3 regions of the Pseudomonas sp. L7 genome follow, and region 2 is predicted to be linked to each of the others. Evidence: predicted binding sites of a transcription regulator. Region 2 holds the regulator's gene; each other region holds the start of a gene.
What was found. The regulator sigma-54, encoded in region 2, starts transcription at its own class of promoters, with help from an activator protein. The targets are predictions, from matches to a motif close to ANTGGCATNNANNTTGCTNT.
Positions count from the first base shown of each region.

Region 1: glnA (glutamate--ammonia ligase) is a predicted target of sigma-54. The motif match lies at 2,021-2,040, and genes of this name have one in related genera.
Region 3: ACK3BK_RS08755 (CmpA/NrtA family ABC transporter substrate-binding protein) is a predicted target of sigma-54. The motif match lies at 1,877-1,896, and genes of this name have one in related genera.

Region 1 is NZ_CP176784.1:5,155,758-5,159,974, reverse strand. It holds gene ACK3BK_RS23580 (chorismate mutase) at 1-366, opposite strand, end outside; gene glnA (glutamate--ammonia ligase) at 517-1,923, opposite strand; gene thiI (tRNA uracil 4-sulfurtransferase ThiI) at 2,404-3,858, shown strand; gene typA (translational GTPase TypA) at 3,986-4,217, shown strand, end outside.
Region 2 is NZ_CP176784.1:1,072,497-1,076,713, reverse strand. It holds gene lptA (lipopolysaccharide transport periplasmic protein LptA) at 1-481, shown strand, start outside; gene lptB (LPS export ABC transporter ATP-binding protein) at 482-1,207, shown strand; gene ACK3BK_RS05175 (RNA polymerase factor sigma-54) at 1,381-2,874, shown strand; gene hpf (ribosome hibernation-promoting factor, HPF/YfiA family) at 2,953-3,261, shown strand; gene ptsN (PTS IIA-like nitrogen regulatory protein PtsN) at 3,274-3,738, shown strand; gene rapZ (RNase adapter RapZ) at 3,741-4,217, shown strand, end outside.
Region 3 is NZ_CP176784.1:1,877,987-1,882,203, forward strand. It holds gene ACK3BK_RS08750 (ANTAR domain-containing response regulator) at 35-610, opposite strand; gene ACK3BK_RS08755 (CmpA/NrtA family ABC transporter substrate-binding protein) at 622-1,836, opposite strand; gene ACK3BK_RS08760 (quinone-dependent dihydroorotate dehydrogenase) at 1,965-2,987, shown strand; gene rmf (ribosome modulation factor) at 3,090-3,305, opposite strand; gene rlmKL (bifunctional 23S rRNA (guanine(2069)-N(7))-methyltransferase RlmK/23S rRNA (guanine(2445)-N(2))-methyltransferase RlmL) at 3,854-4,217, shown strand, end outside.

The DNA.
Region 1 (4,217 bases), 1.5 Mb from region 2:
GATCTCGCTGGCGAGGTCCTGGCGTGGGATGTCGGGGGCTTTTTGCAGCAGGTGCCATTGCGTGAGCAGGTGGTACTGCCTGAGCTTGTTGGCTTCTATCTGGTCACTGAAGAACTGGCTGGCGCGTGCCGGATCCAGCCCGTGCTCGGGGGCAAGCTGGCTCACGTTCAACAGCACCTGTCGTTCGCGAGGGCTGTCCTGCACCGGCTGCTGGCGATCCCATTTATGCAGGGCGACCGCCTGGGCGATATCCAGCCGTTGTTCGATGCTGTCGAGCAGCGGGTCGAAGGTGGTGTCGGGTGGGGTGGCGTTCACGCAGCCGGACAGGGCAATGACGCAGAGCAGGGCAAGTGGCAGTGGGTGCATGGGAATCTCCTGGCAGGTGGAGATGCGAGTGTGGCCAATGCTGCTCGGTGCACCAGTAGGATGCGTCCGAATGGCTTGAGTGTAAAAACAGAAACGGCCTCCCGAAGGAGGCCGTTTCTCTAGACGGTCACGGCGCAAGCGCCGCGCGCATCAAACGCTGTAGTACAGGTCGTATTCCAGCGGGTGAACGAAGGTACGGACCTTGATTTCTTCTTCGGACTTCAGCTCGATGTAGGCATCGATGAAGTCGTCGGAGAACACGCCGCCCTTGGTCAGGAACGCACGGCCCTTGTCCAGCTCTTCCAGGGCTTCTTTCAGGCTACCGCAAACCTGTGGGATTTCCTTGGCCTCTTCAGGCGGCAGGTCGTACAGGTTCTTGTCGGCGGCATCGCCTGGGTGGATCTTGTTCTGGATACCGTCCAGGCCGGCCATCAGCAGTGCGGCGAAGCACAGGTACGGGTTGGCAGCCGGGTCCGGGAAGCGCGCTTCGATGCGGCGGGCTTTCGGGCTGGAAACGTAAGGAATACGGATCGAGGCCGAACGGTTACGGGCCGAGTAGGCCAGCATGACCGGGGCTTCGAAGCCTGGTACCAGACGCTTGTAGGAGTTGGTGGCCGGGTTGGTGAAGCCGTTCAGGGCCTTACCGTGCTTGATGATGCCGCCGATGAAGTACAGGGCGGTGTCGGACAGGCCGGCATAGCCTTCGCCGGAGAAGGTGTTCTTGCCGTCCTTGGAGATCGACATGTGAACGTGCATGCCCGAGCCGTTGTCGCCGTACAGCGGCTTCGGCATGAAGGTTGCGGTCTTGCCGTAGGCGTCGGCGACGTTGTGCACGCAGTACTTCAGGGTCTGGACTTCGTCAGCCTTGGTGACCAGGGTGTTGAACTTCACACCGATCTCGTTCTGGCCGGCAGTCGCCACTTCGTGGTGGTGAACTTCGATGACCAGGCCCATTTCTTCCATGGCGTTGCACATGGCAGTACGGATTTCGTGGTCGTGGTCGCACGGCGGAACCGGGAAGTAGCCGCCTTTGACGGCAGGGCGGTGGCCCTTGTTGCCGCCTTCGACGTCCTGGTCGGTCATCCAGGAGCCTTGTTCGGAGTAGATCTTGAACATCGAGCCGGAGATGTCCGACTTGAACTTCACCTGGTCGAAGATGAAGAACTCAGGCTCCGGGCCGACGAACACGGTGTCGCCGATGCCGGTGCTCTTCAGGAACTCTTCGGCACGCTTGGCGATGGCGCGTGGGTCGCGGTCGTAGCCTTGCATGGTGGACGGCTCGATCACGTCGCAGACCAGGATCAGGGTCGGCTCTTCGGTGAACGGGTCCAGCACGGCGGACGAGTCGTCCGGCAGCAGGATCATGTCGGAAGCTTCGATGCCTTTCCAGCCCTCGATGGAGGAGCCGTCGAACATCTTGCCAGCTTCGAAGAAGTCTTCATCCAGCGCATCGCGAGCCGGCATGGTGACGTGGTGCTGTTTGCCTTTGGTGTCCGTGAAACGCAGATCAATCCACTTGACGTCATGATCTTTGATGAGTTGAACCGACTTCGACATGTTGTCCTCCGGATGGTCTAGGGTGCGCTTGGCCGCTGCCCTGGAAAAAGGGTGTCGCCGGGCGCGGATAGTCGGCCAAGCTTACCTGCATCACAAGGGAGCAAATTGCATGCCAGTGCCCGAAAATGGCGATGGCGCCATGAAAATGGGCGTTTGCGGGCGTTTGGCGAGGGAAGGGTGTGAGGCTGTGCACTCATAAAAGGCATTTCCTTGCGACAATGCTTCATTTTGGTGCGCTTATTTGTGCGTGATGCGTTTTTTGAGGGCCTCTTCGCGGGCAAGCCCGCTCCCACGGGGTTGCCGGTGGGCGCAGATCCTGTAGGAGCGGGCTTGCCCGCGAAAGGGCCTTTGCAAGCGCCATCAATCCCACCCGAAAGCCCTCGAACAAACCTCTGATCAAAAGTTGCTCAAACCTCGAGCCATTTCCGCTATAATTCGCGCCCCTCATTTTCGGCAGGCCCCGGGCGCGCTGTTAACCCAATGAAACTTATCGTCAAAGTCTTCCCAGAGATCACCATCAAGAGCCGGCCGGTGCGCAAGCGCTTCATCCGCCAGCTCGGCAAGAACATCCGCAACGTGCTCAAGGATCTGGATCCGGAGCTCGTGGTCGATGGTGTCTGGGATAACCTCGAAGTGGTCACCCGCATCGAGGACGAGAAGATCCAGCGCGAGATGATCGAACGCCTGACCTGCACCCCAGGGATCACCCACTTCCTGCAGGTGCAGGAATATCCGCTGGGCGACTTCGACGACATCGTCGACAAATGCAGGCAGCACTTCGGCCACCTGCTGGCCGGCAAGCGTTTCGCTGTGCGCTGCAAGCGCGGTGGCCACCACGACTTCACCTCGATGGACGTCGATCGCTACGTCGGCAGCCAGCTGCGCCAGCAGTGCGGCGCCGCCGGCATCGACCTGAAGACCCCCGAAGTGATGGTGCGCATCGAGATCCGCGATCAGCGCCTGTACGTCATCCACAACCAGCACAATGGCATCGGCGGCTACCCGTTGGGTGCGCTGGAGCAGACGCTGGTGCTGATGTCCGGTGGTTTCGACTCCACCGTGGCCGCCTACCAGATGATGCGCCGCGGCCTGATGACCCACTTCTGCTTCTTCAACCTCGGTGGCCGTGCCCACGAGCTGGGGGTGATGGAAGTCGCGCACTACCTGTGGAAGAAATACGGCAGCAGCCAGCGCGTGCTGTTCATCAGCGTGCCGTTCGAAGAAGTGGTCGGCGAGATTCTCGGCAAGGTCGACAACAGTTATATGGGCGTGACGCTCAAGCGCATGATGCTGCGTGCCGCGGCGCGCATGGCTGACCGCCTGGAAATCGACGCCCTGGTCACCGGCGAGGCGATCTCGCAGGTTTCCAGCCAGACCCTGCCCAACCTTGCGATCATCGATTCGGCCACCGACAAGCTGGTGCTGCGCCCGCTGCTGGCCAGCCACAAGCAGGACATCATCGATACCGCCTACCAGATCGGCACCGCCGATTTCGCCAAGCACATGCCCGAGTACTGCGGCGTGATCTCGGTGAACCCGACCACCCATGCCAAGCGCCACCGCATGGAGCATGAAGAGAAGCAGTTCGACATGGCGGTGCTCGAGCGCGCCCTGGAGCGCGCCAAGCTGATCTCCATCGACCACGTGATCGACGAGCTGGGCAAGGATATCGAGATCGAGGAAGTGGCCGAGGCGCTGCCGGGCCAGATCGTCATCGACATTCGTCACCCTGACGCCCAGGAAGACGAACCGCTGCAGATCGAAGGCGTCGAAGTCCAGGCACTGCCGTTCTACGCGATCAACAGCAAGTTCAAGCAGCTCGATGCCAACCGCCAGTACCTGCTTTATTGCGACAAGGGTGTGATGAGCCGTTTGCACGCACACCACCTGCTCAGTGAGGGGCATGCCAATGTGCGTGTTTATCGTCCGGCATAAGACGCCAGGGCTGTATGGCGGCAGCATCCGCCATCGCCCTCCCGACCTGCGGGCCCGCTGAGCCTTTTACCTTCATATTGGCTGCCTAGACTGGCGGCAAACCGAATCCTCTGCACGAGATACAGTTGTGATCGAAAATCTGCGTAACATCGCCATCATCGCCCACGTTGACCATGGTAAAACCACCCTGGTCGACAAACTCCTGCGCCAGTCCGGCACCCTGGAGCGTAACGAGCTCAACGACGAGCGCGTCATGGACTCCAACGACCAGGAAAAAGAGCGCGGCATTACCATTCTGGCGAAGAACACCGCCATCAACTGGAACGGCTACCACATCAACATCGTCGACACCCCCGGCC
Region 2 (4,217 bases):
AGCACTGGGAAGCGCGAGCGCCTTCGCCCTGCCGAACGACCGTGACCAGCCGATCCGCATCCAGGCGGACAACGCGCACCTGGACGACAAACAGGGCGTTGCCACCTACACGGGCGATGTGATCATCACTCAGGGCTCGATGATGATCAAAGGCAATACCGTGACCATGACTCGCGCCGCCTCGGGCGACATCGACGTCGTGACCTCGGTGGGCAACCTGGCCTACTTCGAGCAGCAGCAGAGCGCCGCCAAGCCCGACAAGATGAAGGGCTGGGCCGTCACCATCCAGTACCAGGCGCAAAAGGATATCGTCATCCTCACTGACCGCGCCAAGGTCGAGAACGAAGGCAACACCACCGAAGGCGAGAAGATCGTCTACAACACCAAGACCCAGGTGGCGACCGCCGGTCGTGGTGGCAACGTGACTGCACCTCGTCAGCGTATCGACATGGTGATCCAACCGAAGAAAAAGGCCGAGTAAATGGCAACCCTCAAAGCCCAGCACCTGGCCAAGAGCTACAAGGGCCGCCAGGTCGTCCGCGACGTCAGCCTGTCGATCGACAGCGGCCAGATCGTCGGCCTGCTCGGCCCTAACGGCGCCGGCAAGACCACCTGCTTCTACATGATCGTGGGGCTGGTCCAGGCCGACCAAGGGCGCGTGCTCATCGACAGCCACGATGTCAGCCACCAGCCCATGCATGGCCGGGCCCAGGCAGGCATCGGCTATCTGCCGCAGGAAGCGTCGATCTTCCGCAAGCTGTCGGTCGCCGACAACATCATGGCCATCCTCGAGACGCGCAAGGACCTGGACCGCGATGGACGGCGCAAGGAGTTGGAAAGCCTGCTGCAGGAGTTCCACATCAGCCACATCCGTGACAACCTCGGCATGAGCCTGTCCGGTGGCGAACGCCGCCGCGTCGAAATTGCCCGCGCCCTGGCGACCGCACCGAAGTTCATCCTGCTGGACGAACCCTTCGCTGGCGTCGACCCGATTTCCGTGGGTGATATCAAACAGATCATCCACCATCTGAAGGCCAAGGGCATCGGCGTGCTGATCACCGACCACAACGTGCGCGAAACACTCGACATCTGCGAGACCGCCTACATCGTCAACGATGGTCAACTGATCGCCGAAGGCGACGCCGAGACCATCCTGGCCAACCAGCTGGTCAAGGAAGTCTACCTGGGCCACGAGTTCCGACTCTGATCCCCGGGACCTGCCTGGAGCATTGGAAAAGCCTGGTGAAACGGGCTTAAGTGTTACAGTGCTCTAGGCAAACGCTACAATTTCAGGCATATAACTTGCTTAAGATTTGGCGCTCCGGCGCCCTGTAGTGGATGGCGCATGCGCGCCGGCGAACAAGGTATTAAGCCCCAGCCATGAAACCATCGCTCGTCCTAAAAATGGGCCAGCAACTGACGATGACCCCGCAGTTGCAACAGGCCATCCGTCTGCTCCAGCTCTCCACCCTGGACCTCCAACAGGAAATCCAGGAAGCGCTGGAGTCCAATCCGATGCTCGAACGTCAGGAAGACGGCGACGACTTCGACAACAGCGATCCGATGGCGGAAAACGGCGAAAGCAAACCTGCCACCGAAGCCCAGGACAACAGCTTCCAGGAAACCACCGTCAGCACGGAAAACCTCGAAGAGGGCGAGTGGAACGAGCGCATCCCCAACGAATTGCCGGTCGACACGGCCTGGGAAGACATCTACCAGACCAGCGCCAGCAGCCTGCCCAGCAACGATGACGACGAGTGGGACTTCACCACGCGCACCTCGGCCGGCGAAAGCTTGCAGAGCCATCTGCTGTGGCAGCTCAACCTGGCACCGATGTCCGACACCGACCGCCTGATCGCTGTCACTCTCATCGACAGCATCAACGATCAGGGCTATCTGGAAGACAGCCTCGAGGAAATCTGCGCCGGATTCGATCCGGAGCTGGACATCGAGCTGGATGAAGTCGAAGCCGTGCTGCACCGCATCCAGCAGTTCGAGCCGGCCGGCGTCGGCGCCCGCAACCTGGGCGAATGCCTGCTGCTGCAACTGCGCCAACTGCCGGCGAGCGTGCCGTGGATGGCCGAGGCCCAGCGCCTGGTCACCGACTACATCGACCTGCTCGGCAGCCGCGACTACAGCCAGCTCATGCGTCGCATGAAGCTCAAGGAAGACGAGCTGCGCCAGGTCATCGAGCTGGTGCAAAGCCTCAATCCGCGCCCGGGCTCGCAGATCGAATCGAGCGAGCCGGAGTACGTGATTCCAGACGTCATCGTGCGCAAGGACAGCGACCGCTGGCTGGTCGAACTGAACCAGGAAGCGGTGCCGCGCCTGCGGGTCAATCCGCAGTATGCAGGCTTCGTCCGCCGTGCCGACACCAGCGCGGACAACACCTTCATGCGCAACCAGTTGCAGGAAGCGCGCTGGTTCATCAAGAGCCTGCAAAGCCGCAACGAGACACTGATGAAAGTGGCGACCCAGATCGTCGAACACCAGCGTGGTTTCCTCGACCACGGCGATGAAGCCATGAAGCCCCTGGTGCTGCATGACATCGCCGAGGCGGTGGGCATGCACGAGTCGACCATTTCGCGGGTCACCACGCAGAAGTACATGCACACTCCCCGTGGCATCTACGAATTGAAATACTTTTTCTCGAGCCATGTGAGCACCGCCGAAGGCGGCGAATGCTCGTCTACGGCGATCCGCGCGATCATCAAGAAACTGGTGGCCGCGGAAAATCAGAAAAAGCCATTGAGTGACAGCAAGATCGCTGGTTTACTGGAGGCACAAGGCATCCAGGTAGCCCGCCGCACCGTCGCCAAGTACCGCGAATCGCTGGGGATTGCCCCGTCGAGCGAGCGCAAGCGATTGATGTAGCCCCGGGATGTGCCACAGCGTTTCAGTGGCAGGTGCAATACCTGCCTCTTTATGCACGGGCAACAAAGGAGAAGCTGTATGCAAGTCAACATCAGTGGCCAGCATGTAGAAGTCACCCAACCACTGCGCGAATACGTGCTCGAGAAGCTCGCCCGCGTGGAAGGGCATTTCGACAAGATCACCAATGCAACGGTGATCATGAAGGTCGAGAAGCTGCAGCAGAAGGTTGAAGCAACACTCCAGATTCCCGGCGGCGAAGTGGTCGCCAACGCTGAACACCAAGACATGTATGCCGCGATCGACGCATTGGCTGACAAGCTCGACCGCCAACTGAAAAAACACAAGGAAAAACAGCAAAGCCTGCTGCAAGGTGCAGCTGCCCGCTGATCCCCCTCATCCATGATCCGACTTGAAACCATCCTGACCCCCGGCCGTTCCCTCGTGAACGTGCCGGGCGGCAGCAAGAAGCGCGCCCTGGAAAAGGTCGCCACCCTGATTGCCGAGCAAGTACCTGAGCTTGCGATGCAAGACGTCTTCGAAAAGCTCATCGCTCGCGAAAAACTGGGCTCCACCGGCTTCGGTAATGGCATCGCCATTCCCCACTGCCGTCTGGAAGGTTGTACCGCCCCCGTCAGCGCCCTGCTGCACCTGGACGCACCCATCGACTACGACGCCATCGACGGCGCCCCCGTGGACCTGCTGTTCGTGCTGCTGGTCCCGGAAGCGGCCACCGATGCCCACCTCGAACTGCTGCGCCAGATCGCCAGCATGCTCGATCGCAAGGAAGTCCGTGATCGCCTGCGTGCCGCCGACAGCAGCGAAGCCCTCTACCAGGTAGTCCTGGACGCACAGAACGAGCACTGAACATGCGCCTGATCATCGTCAGCGGCCGGTCCGGCTCCGGCAAGAGCACCGCGCTCGATGTGCTGGAAGACAACGGCTACTACTGCATCGACAACCTGCCCGCCGGGTTGCTGCCGCAGCTGGCGGAAAACGCGCTGATCAACACCGAACTGATGCAACCCAAGGTCGCCGTGTCCATCGATGCGCGCAATCTACCCAGCCATCTGTCGCGCTTCCCCGAATTGCTCGAGGAAGCGCGCGCCCGTCACATCCAGTGTGACGTGCTGTACCTGGACGCCGACGAAGACACGCTGCTCAAGCGGTTCTCCGAAACCCGCCGTCGCCACCCCCTGACCAACGCGGACCGTTCGCTCGCCGAAGCCATCCGCGTCGAAAGTGAGCTGCTCGGCCCCATCGCCGACCTTGCCGACCTCAAGATCGATACCACCAGCCTCAATCTTTACCAACTGCGTGACTCGATCAAGCTGCGCCTGCTTAAC
Region 3 (4,217 bases), 810 kb from region 2:
GTATTGGCTGAGCAAGAGCCGGGCCAACATCGACTCAGCCAAGCATTTCGGACATGGCGATGATCTGCTCGGCCACCTGAATCAACTTCTGCTGGCGGCTCATGGCCTGGCGACGCATCAGGGTGTAGGCCTGCTCTTCATTGCAGTCTTTCATCTTCATCAGCAGGCCCTTGGCCTGTTCGATGCGCTTGCGTTCGGCCAGTTGCTGGTCGCGAGCCAGCAGTTGCGCCTTGAGCGCCTGGTCGCTCTCGAAGCGAGCCATGGCCACGTCGAGAATCGGCTGCAGGCGCGCCGCATGGATGCCTTCGACGATGTAGGCGCTGACGCCGGCCTGGATCGCCTGGCGCATCACCCCCGGATCATGCTCGTCGGTAAACAGTACGATTGGCCGTGGCTGATCCCGGCTGACCAGCACCACCTGCTCCATCACATCGCGACCCGGTGACTCGGTATCGATCAGCACAACATCCGGACGCACCGTTTCGACGCAGCTGGGCAGGTCGATGGTCAGCCCCGGCGCCTCGATCACATCGAAGCCAGATTCGATCAAGGCAGCCTTGAGGCGGCCAACCTTCTTCTCGGTATCATCGATCAGCAGAACACGCAGCATGGTGGCCACCTTCACGAACCAACCCGCACGTGCGGGGCATCATCCAGAGCGTGCAGGCGGAAACTGCGGGCATAGGCATGGGGATCGCTGCCGTCCCAGCGGATGCCGTCGATCAGCAGGCTGCTGCGCATCGGTGCGTCGGCGCAGGACACGCCCACGGCCTGGGCTGCTTCGCGGTACAGCGTCAGTTGCTGTACGCGAGAGGCCACTGCCAGGTAGTCCGGGTCCTCGCGCAGCAGGCCCCAGCGGCGGAATTGGGTCATGAACCACATGCCGTCGGACAGATAGGGCAGGTTCGCCCGACCTTGGTCATGCACGCGCAGGGCGTGACGATCCTGCCATCGATTGCCCAGCCCGTCGTGGTAGTCGCCGAGCAGGCGCGGCTCGATGTTGCTGGCTGGCGTATCCAGGTAGGCCCTGCCGCTGAGCAGTTGCGCCGTGCCCCGGCGATTTTCCGGGCTTTGCTCGATGAAGCGGCTGGCGGCGAGTATCGCCTTGACCAGCGCGCGGGCGCTGTTGGGGTAGTGCTCGACGAAGGCGCGGGTGCTGGCCAGGACCTTTTCCGGATGGTCCGGCCAGATCGATTGACTGGTGGCCAGGGTGAAGCCCTGGTCCTGTGCCACGGCGTCTGCCGACCAGGGTTCGCCAGCACAGAAGCCGTCAATGCGCCCGGCCTGCAGGTGCGCGACCATCTGTGCCGGTGGCACCACCACGCTGTCGACATCGTGCAGCGGGTGGATGCCCTGGCTGGCCAGCCAGTAGTACAGCCACATGGCATGGGTGCCAGTGGGAAACGTCTGGGCGAAGGTCAGGCGTGCGCCATGCTGGTGCACCAGTCGCGCCAGTGCTTCAGGGCTGGTCACGCCCTTGCGCTGCAACGCGGGGGAAAGGTTGATCGCCTGGGCATTCTGGTTCAGGCCCATGAGCACCGCCATATCGTTGGCCGCGACACCGCCCATGCCCAGGTGCATGGCGTAGACCAGCCCATACAGGCAGTGGGCAGCATCCAGTTCGCCGCTGGCGAGTTTGTCTCGGGTGCCGGCCCAGGAAGCCTGACGCTGCAGATTGAGGGTCAGGCCCTGGAGTTGTGCGAAGCCCTGCGTGGCCGCGACCACCACCGAGGCGCAGTCGGTCAGGGCCATGAAACCGATGTTCAGGCTGGGTTTCTCGGGTGCATCGCTGCCGTTGACCCAGGCCAAGGGTGTTGTCGGAGGGGCTGTGTTCACGAAATATCCTCACCCGTACCGATCGGGTTGCCAGCGCTTCGAAGCAACCCATGTGCCAAGGCCCTGTCGCGCGGACGGCGCGCTGGCTATAATCGCATCCCTCACTCACCCCCGAGTCCTGCCTGCCCATGTATACCCTGGCCCGCCAGCTGCTGTTCAAGCTCTCCCCGGAAACCTCCCACGACCTGTCGCTCGACCTCATCGGCGCCGGTGGCCGCCTTGGTCTCAATGGCCTGCTGTGCAAGCGTCCGGCCTCGGTGCCGGTGACCGTCATGGGCTTGAACTTCGCCAACCCCGTGGGCCTTGCCGCAGGCCTGGACAAGAACGGCGCGGCCATCGATGGCTTCGCCCAGCTGGGCTTCGGCTTCGTCGAGATCGGCACTGTCACCCCGCGACCACAGCCTGGCAATCCGAAGCCACGGTTGTTCCGCCTGCCGGAAGCGACTGCGATCATCAACCGCATGGGCTTCAACAACCTGGGTGTGGATCACCTGCTGGAACGGGTGCGCGCGGCGCGTTATGACGGTGTGCTGGGCATCAACATCGGCAAGAATTTCGACACGCCGGTCGAGCGTGCCCAGGACGACTACCTGATCTGCCTCGAAAAAGTCTACACCCAGGCCAGCTACATCACGGTCAACGTCAGCTCGCCCAACACTCCCGGCCTGCGCAGCCTGCAATTTGGTGATTCGCTCAAGCAACTGCTCGACGCGCTGGCCGAGCGTCGCGAACAGCTGGCGAGCGAGCACGGCAAACGCGTGCCGCTGGCGATCAAGATTGCACCGGACATGAGCGATGAGGAAACCGCGCTGGTGGCAGCAGCCCTGGTCGAGTCGGGCATGGATGCGGTAATCGCGACCAATACCACTTTGGGGCGCGAAGGGGTCGAAGGGCTGCCGTTCGGGGGCGAGGCGGGTGGGCTTTCCGGGGCGCCGGTGCTGGAGAAGAGCACTCACATCGTCAAGGTGCTGGCTGCTGAACTGGGCGGCAAGTTGCCGATCATCGCGGCGGGCGGGATCACCGAAGGGCGCCATGCTGCGGAGAAGATCGCAGCCGGTGCGAGCCTGGTGCAGATCTATTCGGGCTTCATCTACAAAGGTCCGGCACTGATCCGCGAGGCAGTCGATGCGATTGCCGCGCTGCCCCGCTAACAAAGACGCGCCCCAATAAAAAGGGCCCCTTGAAGGGGCCCCTGGGCCTTAGCCCGCCGCCCGGATGGGGCGTGCATGGTGACTCGAATTCAGTGTCCTCGTTCAGCCAACGGCGTGATTTTCGTTGAGTCTCTGGATGCCAGCGGTGCCGGTCATGCCGTCCCAGTTGTCGCCGCGACCTTCACGCCAACCGTTGATCCATGCCTGGCGAACGGATGGCAGATTGAAGGGGCAAAGTTCGCGGGATTTGCCGGTTACCCCGTATTGGTAGCCACGTGAATATGCTCTTTCCAACGGATCACGCTTAAGTCTTCTCATAGGGTGTTGCCCTCACTTGTTGACTGTAATGTCCCGTCGGCCTCTCCGAGGCCGGGCAGAATCTTTCTGCCGGTTTGCGCTCGCTGCCGGCGTGGCGAGCTGAAAGTGCCGCCCCGTTGCGAGGCGGCCTGAGGTCAGTTCTAACCAATGCGAGTCACAGTGTGAATGATCAATTTGTCATAAGGACGTAACCTTTCCAGGGGTGAGGGGATAAGTAAATAAATGCGACTCAACCTTGTTTAGGTTTTGTCCCGCTATGATGAGGGTTTGCTGGTGGTTGAAATCATTTGGCCATTGGCGCCATCGAACTGACGCAACATCTGGTAATGCGACGAAGGGTCACACCGATGCCTTCGTTAGACGAAATTTTCACACTGCCCGACGATCAAACCCTTTTGCGCCACCCGGCGTCGGTTGTCGATCGGGTGGCCGGGTTTGCCGAATGATCGGCACGCCACCCGGATACCTGCTGGAAGGGTATCCGGCAAACTCAGGCAACAGCGATGCGTCGCGTTGCCAGCACACAGCCCAGAGGCTCTGGAATCTACATGTCGGACTCATTCGAACTCTATCTCACCTGCCCCAAAGGCCTGGAAGGGCTGCTGGCGGAAGAAGCCCGCGGCCTGGGCCTGGCCGATGTGCGCGAGCATACCTCGGCAATCCGCGGCGCGGCCGACATGGAAACCGCCTACCGGCTGTGTCTCTGGTCACGCCTGGCCAACCGCGTGCTGTTGGTGGTCAAGCGCTTTGCCATGAAGAACGCCGACGACCTCTATGATGGCGTGCACGGTGTCGACTGGCAGGACCACCTGGCCGCCGACGGCACCCTGGCGGTCGAGTTCAGTGGCCATGGATCGGGCATCGACAACACTCACTTCGGCGCGCTCAAGGTCAAGGACGCGATTGTCGACA